DNA from 4 places in the Halobacillus naozhouensis genome. Region 4 is predicted to be linked to each of the others. Evidence: riboswitches for the same ligand, from Rfam matches in the RefSeq annotation. Region 4 holds a riboswitch; each other region holds the start of a gene.
What was found. A riboswitch is a leader RNA that binds a small molecule or an ion and turns the genes downstream of it on or off. The one in region 4 is predicted to bind S-adenosylmethionine.
Positions count from the first base shown of each region.

Region 1: linked by a shared signal. The riboswitch ahead of metK (methionine adenosyltransferase) and the one ahead of P9989_RS14910 (methionine ABC transporter ATP-binding protein) in region 4 are both predicted to bind S-adenosylmethionine.
Region 2: linked by a shared signal. The riboswitch ahead of P9989_RS01245 (DUF2292 domain-containing protein) and the one ahead of P9989_RS14910 (methionine ABC transporter ATP-binding protein) in region 4 are both predicted to bind S-adenosylmethionine.
Region 3: linked by a shared signal. The riboswitch ahead of P9989_RS03280 (Na+/H+ antiporter NhaC family protein) and the one ahead of P9989_RS14910 (methionine ABC transporter ATP-binding protein) in region 4 are both predicted to bind S-adenosylmethionine.

Region 1 covers NZ_CP121671.1:2,737,590-2,739,791, reverse strand. The annotation lists gene pckA (phosphoenolpyruvate carboxykinase (ATP)) at 1-482, opposite strand, end outside; SAM riboswitch class I at 933-1,047, shown strand; gene metK (methionine adenosyltransferase) at 1,271-2,202, shown strand, end outside.
Region 2 covers NZ_CP121671.1:206,091-208,292, reverse strand. The annotation lists gene P9989_RS01255 (sigma-70 family RNA polymerase sigma factor) at 1-578, shown strand, start outside; gene P9989_RS01250 (helix-turn-helix domain-containing protein) at 642-881, shown strand; gene P9989_RS01245 (DUF2292 domain-containing protein) at 1,012-1,176, opposite strand; SAM riboswitch class I at 1,305-1,410, opposite strand; gene P9989_RS01240 (restriction endonuclease) at 1,531-2,151, opposite strand.
Region 3 covers NZ_CP121671.1:619,153-621,354, reverse strand. The annotation lists gene P9989_RS03285 (VCBS repeat-containing protein) at 1-27, shown strand, start outside; gene P9989_RS03280 (Na+/H+ antiporter NhaC family protein) at 66-1,370, opposite strand; SAM riboswitch class I at 1,445-1,546, opposite strand; gene P9989_RS03275 (hypothetical protein) at 1,582-1,743, shown strand; gene P9989_RS03270 (hypothetical protein) at 1,789-2,163, shown strand.
Region 4 covers NZ_CP121671.1:2,838,474-2,840,675, reverse strand. The annotation lists gene P9989_RS14920 (hypothetical protein) at 1-101, shown strand, start outside; gene P9989_RS14915 (TlpA family protein disulfide reductase) at 98-514, opposite strand; SAM riboswitch class I at 594-697, shown strand; SAM riboswitch class I at 832-943, shown strand; gene P9989_RS14910 (methionine ABC transporter ATP-binding protein) at 1,112-2,137, shown strand; gene P9989_RS14905 (methionine ABC transporter permease) at 2,130-2,202, shown strand, end outside.

The DNA of each region.
Region 1 (2,202 bases), 100 kb from region 4:
AATGTTGGGGCAGAGATGACTGTAAACTCGGCTTCGTGTTGAGAAAGCTCTTGCTCCGTAGGGCGGATAAACATTTGATGGGCGAATAAATTATGCCACGCGAATTCATTGATGACTTGAATAGGTAGACGGTTTTTCTTGTCTGCGCCTGCGTAGCCTTTAAAAACAAATAATTCATCACGTTCTTTTAAATAATCCAGCACTTTGTGGTATAAGCGAACAAACGTGCTGTCATCTATAGATTGATTGGTGCTTCCCCAGTTGACGGTGGATTCTGACTCATGATCTTTTACGATAAATTTATCCTTTGGAGACCGGCCAGTATAGGTGCCTGTGGTAGCAAGAACAGCCCCGCGATCCGTTAACGATCCTTCTTTCTTGGAAAGTATTTTTTCTACAAGTTGTGGTACAGACAAATGATGGAGGACATGCTCTTGTGCTAAAAGTTGGTTTAAATCTGACATTTGGTTAATGGCACTCATATGTGTCAACCCGCCTTTACTATAAAATTAATAAAAAGCACATTGCTTTAAGCTGATTAATAGTATAACACATTCATTTTAATATTCCATACTAATCATGAAAATGCTTTCAATTTATTTTACTATAAAGTTGTGTATCATGCATGCGAGGGATATGAAGTCTTGGGCAGAGTAAACTTACTATACGATTAAACCTATTACTACGTATGGTTATGGAAGAACATCTGCTTTTTCCTCACCCATTTAAAGCTTTAAACATTGGTTATTTCAACCATTGAATTTTCAACAAATAGGGCAGCCAGTCTATCGTAGTTTCAAGGGAAATGTAAAGTGATTATTGTTCTATAATAATAGTTATACTTGTTTAGAGGGAATTGCCTGTTTCTTAAAGCATAGTAAACTGATTGACATTAAATGAGGATTTCGGTACGATTATTCCGAACGGATACTCTCTTATCCAGAGTTGGTGGAGGGACAGGCCCTAAGAAACCCGGCAACCGTCAGATAAATACCTGACATGGTGCTAACCTGGAGCAAGGCAGTTGTTAGCCTTGGACGATAAGAGCGAAAGGGAACAGTACCTTTCCTCTGAACGAAGGAAGGGTTTTTTCTTTTATTGGAAAAAGGTTCCAGCACAATTTCTTATGATGTTCATATTCATATGTACATATAACGTGAAATGTGCGATAGCCATAATAACGATTGTAAGGAAACTTATAGGTTTCTAGTGATACTGGTAAAGAGTTCCGTCTAATCTATGTATATAACAGAAGGAGGAGTTTAGCAGAATGCCTGCCAATCGCCGGTTATTCACATCTGAATCTGTAACAGAAGGTCATCCTGATAAAATCTGTGACCAGATTTCTGATGCTATTCTAGATGAAATTTTAAAAAACGATCCAAACGCACGTGTTGCGTGTGAAACAACTGTTACAACTGGGCTAGTCCTCGTTTCAGGTGAGATCAGCACGAATACGTATGTAGATATCCCTGCTATTGTACGTCAAACCATTAAAGATATTGGCTATACAAGAGCGAAATACGGATTTGACGCTGATACATGTGCCGTATTAACAGCTATAGATGAACAATCTCCTGACATTGCAGGCGGAGTAGATGAAGCACTGGAGTCAAGGGAAGGTCAAATGAGCGATGAAGAAATTGAGTCTATTGGTGCGGGAGATCAGGGTCTAATGTTTGGTTATGCAAATAACGAAACGACAGAACTGATGCCTTTGCCAATTTCTCTTGCTCATAAGTTATCCAAACGACTTTCTGATATGCGCAATGATGGTACCCTCAGCTATTTGCGCCCCGATGGAAAGACTCAGGTAACAATTGAATACGATGAACAGGATCAGCCTGTTCGTGTCGATACTATTGTTATTTCGACACAGCATGCAGAAGAAATAACACTTGAACAAATTCAAAGAGATTTGAAGGAAAAAGTTATCCTTCCAGTAGTGCCGTCAGAACTTATTGATGAGAATACTAAATATTTTATTAATCCTACTGGAAGGTTCGTGATTGGTGGCCCCCAAGGTGATGCCGGGCTAACCGGAAGAAAGATTATCGTAGACACCTACGGAGGCTATGCCCGTCATGGGGGTGGGGCCTTTAGTGGTAAAGATGCTACTAAAGTTGACCGATCTGGAGCTTATGCTGCTCGCTATGTTGCGAAAAACATTGTAGCTGCCGGTTTAGCCGATTCCTGTGAAGT
Region 2 (2,202 bases), 1.6 Mb from region 4:
ATTTGGTGCCGCTTATCCAGGAAAACGAAGATTTTTTCTCCAATGGATTGGTTCAATCATTCTTTCAAAAAATCGAACACCAATACTTACTTGAGAGAACGATTTGCCACTCTGAGAAGGCAGCCGAAGCTTTAAATACTGCCTTCAAGCAGTATTACGCTACGATTAGATTAACCAGCCAACTATCCCATAGCATAAGACGACACGCTATTCGATTTGACCAAAGAAGAAACAAAGATAATCAACATCATTTATTAATTTTGGATAAGCCCCTTGATTATGCCAGTGATACTGTTACACATCTGGATCTCATAGCAGATAACATAGCCGTGCCTATCGATAAATTAGTTATCGAACAATCCAATCAGTTAGAAAATCAAATTGAGAGTCCCACTCTATATTTTGCTATTCGTTCGCTAACACCACGCCAGCGTTACATTTTAGAAGCGGCTTATCTATTTAACTTGAAGGATACGGAAATCGCTGAACAGGAGGGTGTTTCACAACAATTTATTACAAAAACACGAAGGAAGGCCTTATCAAAAATTAAATTAATGGTTCAAGACAAAACGATCTGATATGGTTTTACGTTCTGCTCTGTACACAAGGAATTCACAAAAACTTAGAAAGGAGAGGTCACTATGACCAGACTTATTGAATTGGCCAAGCAGGCTCAAAATAATGATACAACTGCAATGAAAGCTATCCTTGAATTATTCGAACCTAAAATTAAATATTCTTTGAAACAAACTACTCCCCAGGAACAAGAAGATCTTTATCAAGAATTGACAATTAGAACGATCGAAATTATACGTCAATACGATATTGAAAGCACCCCTGGATTCTGGGAGTTTAAACATGAAATAGAAAGTCGACAGTAAGGGGCGAATAAATTTTAAAAATCGAGAGAGAAGAAAGCTGCTATAACAGCTTCTTCTCTCATATATAAATAAAAGAGTACCATTCTATTCGCTTACTTCGAATAGAATGGTACTCTTTTATTTATGTATGTTATTTATTGCTAGTCCCACCTTTATCCAGTGTATAACGTTGTTTCTCTGTGGTATCAATCTGAGTCACTTCCCCATTGTGTACAGTAACCACCAACGAACCGAATTCTAACCTTTCCAACCTCGACACAATATCCTTAATCTTTCTTTCATCAATTTCTGCCATATTTAATCCTCCTTTTATTTTTTCTAAGTAATCCCTTTAGCAGCCCCAGTAGCTGACATTTACCTTTGGCAAAGTAAAAACCTCTTCTCATAAATAAGAAGAGGTTTAAGTATCCGATCACTTTGCTCTTCTTATCTTTTCAAACCATTAAGGCTTGCTGGAATTGGCACAGTACTGTTGCAGTCTGCTGCCGAGGCTTCTAAGGGCCAGTCCCTCCACCTCTCTGGATAAGAAATATCTTTTATTTAATTATCCTATAATTTACACTCCCTAGAACTAATTGTCAATCATTTGTTGTGAATCTTTCAACTCTTGGTCATTTACCGGGATGGTTGTTAAATAAAAGAAAACAGATTAGGCTTCTTCCATTTCACCTACTAACTCCTTATCCACTTCTTTCACACCTTCCAGCCAATATTCTACCAGTTCCACTCCATTAATAAGATGGATGTTCTTAAGTGAATGAGCATAATTCACCGCATTTTTGTTAAAAGACCCGGTGGTAATGACGTAACCTCCTGCCGCTTCTTCTTTCACTACATTTGAATGAAGTAAAGCAATTGGTTCATAGCCCATATCGTCTTTATAGCATTTTACCTGTGCTAAATATTTCTCATCCTTTACAGTAAGATCAAAATCTACGCCAAAATCCCAGGAAGGATTCGTGACCCAGGCAGTGCCATTGAATTTCTTCTCAAAAATATTTGCCACAAACCTCTCAAAACTGACCGGGTCTTCCTTGATAAATAGCTTGGAGTACTTTTCCTCTACAACTTCTCCTTCACCTGTTTGTACTGTCCCCTTATTCTTGAACCTATAATAAATTCCCATTGCAAGAGTTCTTTTCAAGTTATCATCGGTTTCAATTTGTTCCATAATCGTTAAGGCCTTATGATGGTGTGATTTTCGTACTACCCATAAGTGCACGAGTGATATCGCTGCTACAATTAGGGCTGCTATTTCAATTAATCCCATATGTTTTAACCTCCCGTTTCAATCGGTTATACGATTAATTGTTGACATACT
Region 3 (2,202 bases), 2.0 Mb from region 4:
GCGATTTATGGGGCAAATTCCATTTAATAAAATTAAAAAGGAGCCAGCGCGGCTCCTTTTTATCTTCATTTTTTTTCATTTAAGATCGTAAAGCGCGGGAACCTGAAAGCAATGGCCAGTAATCCCGAGATCCCTATTAACATCGGATAAAAGCAGTACGGGACAATCGCTACAGGCGAAATACTGGCAACGCCTGCCACTGCTAGCATTTGCGCACCATATGGAAGCAGACCTTGTATCGTACTTCCGAAAATATCCAGCACACTCGCTGAACGACGCGGTGAAATGTTAAAGCGCTCAGAGATCTGTTTTGCCAAAGGCCCAGTCGTAATAATCGAAATCGTATTATTGGCCGTGGATAAGTTAACCGTACTTACTAATGCTGCGATGCCAAGCTCGCCGCCTCTGTCACTATTAATTCGCTTGCTGATGCTTCTGAGCAGAAATTCAATCCCGCCATTTTGCTTAATTAATTCAACGAGACCGCCTAAGAGAATGACCATTATTGATAGATTCAACATACTTGCAAATCCATCACTGATTAATGTGACGAAATCCATCAAGGCGATTTCATTTAGAATGAGTCCGACGGCCCCAGCAAATAAGATGCCCCCAAATAGTACATAAATGACGTTGACCCCGGCAATAGCAAATACGAGTACAGCCAAATAAGGCAATACTTTTATAAAATTAAAAGACTTCGCTTCCTGGATCGCACCTGAAGCATCAGCCGTCATCACGTAGAAAATGATCGCCGTTATGACCGCAGCAGGCAGTACAATGAAGAAGTTGGCTTTAAATTTATCTTTCATTTCTGCTCCCTGAGTTCTTACAGAAGCAATGGTTGTGTCAGAAATAACCGACAAGTTATCGCCAAACATCGCACCACTAATAATCGTCCCCATTGCGAGAGCGACGTGAATATCTGTCTGCTCAGCTATACCTAAGCCAATCGGAGCCAGAGCTACCACTGTTCCAACAGAGGTCCCCATTGAGATAGAAATGAAACATCCGATAATAAACAGTCCGACAATAATTAAGTTCCCTGGCAGGAAAGAGAGCCCCATATTTACAGTGGAATCTACCGCTCCTACCCCTTCAGCTACTTTGGCGAAAGCGCCGGCCAGCAGGAAAATCACTACCATAAGAATGATATTAGGGTGTCCCCCGCCTTCGCTCAGCTGGTCAATCTTCGTTTGAAAGTTAGTTTTTCGATTCATGACTAATGCGACAAGAATAGACACAAATAAGACAACTAAAACAGGCATTTTATAGAAGTCGCCTGTCAGAATGCCAGAACCGATAAATAATAAGATGAATATAGCAAAAGGAAGCAATGCCCAGGCATTTCCTTTATGTTGTTGTTCCATTATTTAACCTCCTTGGTCAGTCCAAATTAAAAAGCCTTCTTGAATGAAGAAGGCTTGGTCAATCAGTCTGTTCCTTCTTATCTATCAAGTATACGTACTTGCTGGATGTAGCACCATTCCTAAAGGTGGTTGCTGAAGCTTCACCGGGCCAGCCCCTCTGCTTCTCTTGATAAGAATATATTGATTTAAAAAAGTCCATTTCATACTTTACATGAAAACAAATCCGAACACAAGAAATTCAGAAAACTGGGAAATCCCCCCACCTCAGGTCATCCAGAAACTGGATGACCTGAGGTGGGGGATATTGGAATTATTGGTAATCGGGAAAGGGGCCTATATTTACTTGACCGATACACAAGTAGCCCATAGTTGAATAACCTATAAGGAGATTGTTATAGAGAACAGGAGGAGTTTAGAAATGGACTCAAATTATATGAATGCCAATTACATGAACGCTAATCATATGGGGAATATGGTTGCTGATCCGCAGCATTTAGAGCATATGTATCACGTCTGCAATCAGCACAAAAATAAAAATGTGCATATTCAAACCGTATTTGGTGACTCTTTTCAAGGTCGTATTGATCATGTTGATATGGAAAACGTTCACATGACTTTAGCTGAAGGACAGTCGGAGGAAAATTCAAGATTATGGGGCGGATTCGGATACCCTGGCTATGGTTACGGTGGATATGGTTATGGTTACGGCTATCCTTATGGTTATGGAGGGTATGGCGGCATTGGAAGACTGATCCTTCCGTTGACAGCCATCGCTGCATTATCAGTTCTGTAGATAACCAACCACCAAAAAAGCAGCTCTCGCTGAGCTGCT
Region 4 (2,202 bases):
GAAACCTTAAACTTACTTCTCTCCCGAAGTCTATCGTTAAAATAGACGGAGATTATCGTGATGTGCTTTTAGTAGAGTCGTTGTTAATGCTCTCCCATTAAATTAGTGTTCCAACCGCTTCTACAATGGAAAGAAAAGAGGTTTTATCACCAAATTTATGAGTCACATATCCATCTTTGTTAATAAGGATGGTAGTAGGTACACCTTCGCAATTATATTGATTATACACTTCCATTTCGTTGTCCTCCAAAGTTGGCTGGGTGAGAAATTTCTCCGTAAATATTCTACCATCATTGTTATTTCTTTCCCGCCCCTTAACATTTACTGTAAGCATCTTTACTTTTTCTTTGTCCAGGGACCGGAAAAGCTGCTCCTTCTTCGGTAAATCCACTCCACAATCAGGGCACCATGAAGCCCAAAAGGTGAGCATGATTACTTTCCCGAGATCGTCAGCTAATCGGTATGTTTCACGAGAGTTAATAAATGGTAATTCAAAGTCGATTGCGGTGGTCATTGTTGGTTCCTCCAAACTTTTTTATTGACGCGAATGCAACCCCATGCTAACATATTCCTTACATAAATATCGACATCTTCACTTATCAAGAGAGGCAGAGGGACTGGCCCATTGACGCCCGGCAACCGGTTTACTAACAACACGGTGCTAATTCCAGCAAAGCAGAGCTTTGAAAGATGAGAAGAGAATGAAAACCCGTCTCTTCTAAAAGGAAGGGATTTTTTGATGTCGATTTTTGTTGACAGTTCAAAGTAGTGGTGCTAAAATCCTGTTTGTATCATTCAGAAAACTTAATTCAACAATATGAATATATGTATCTCTTATCAAGAGAGGCGGAGGGACTGGCCCGTTGATGCCCGGCAACCGTCAAGTTTATTAACTTGAAAAGGTGCCAATTCCTGCAAAGCTTTAGGCTTTGGCAGATGAGAGAACAGATGATTAAGACGTGTAAACGCCTTTCTGTTCTCAAACAGAAAGGCGTTTTTTATTATCACATGGATTTAGCGCTTTTCCCTTTAGAAGGTTGCCCGTTTACTGAGTCAATCAGTATAATGTTCGGTCACAGGGAATTGTCGCTAGTTTTTAGGAGGAACAGCGTTGATTTCGATTAAGGAATTATCAAAGGTTTTTTATACGAAAGATCAAAATGTCCGTGCAGTTGATAAACTGGACCTGGATATTGAAAAAGGTGAAATATATGGAGTCATTGGTTACAGTGGTGCAGGTAAAAGTACGTTTATCAGACTTCTAAACCGGCTTGAGGAGCCAAGTGATGGAAGTGTAACCATTGATAACGAAAATGTCACTCAACTTAATAAAAGCAAGCTGCGAGTGGCCAGACAGGAAATAGGAATGATTTTTCAACATTTCAATCTGCTTTGGTCAAGAACAGTTTACGATAACATATCTTTTCCGTTGGAAATCGCGGGTGTAAAAAAAGAAGAGCGTAAGAAACGCGTCAATGAATTGATTGATTTGGTAGGGCTTTCTGGCAGGGGGGAGTCTTATCCTTCACAGCTAAGCGGTGGTCAAAAGCAAAGGGTTGGAATTGCCAGAGCCTTGGCTAACAATCCAAAAGTACTTCTGTGCGATGAAGCAACTTCAGCACTTGATCCAGAAACAACAGACTCTATATTGGATTTGTTAGTAGACATTAACCGAAAACTGGGGCTAACGATTGTATTGATCACACATGAAATGCATGTGATTCGGAAGATTTGCCATCGTGTCGCCGTAATGGAAGAAGGAAGAATTGTGGAGTCAGGTAACGTGCTGGATGTGTTTTTATATCCGAAGCAAAAAGTTACGAGACGGTTTGTAGACCAGGTAATGGGTGATCCTGATCGCGAACATTCGTTGGGACTCATAAATGAAACGTACAAATCCGGTGAGATCGTAAAACTTCACTTTATTGGTGAGAGTACGAACCAGGCTCTTATTAGTGAACTCTCCAGAGCGTTTACGATTGATGTAAATATTCTTCATGGGAAAATTACGCAAACTCAAAAAGGGGCTTATGGAACGTTGTTTGTTCAATTTGTTGGCGATAAAGAGGAAATAGACAGAGCGATCACTTATATACAAACCACTTCTGTGCAAGTGGAGGTGAACCCAGATGAATAAAGGAATGTTCGCGAATGTAGAAATGCAGGAGATGATTACAGCAACAAAAGAAACTCTATTTATGA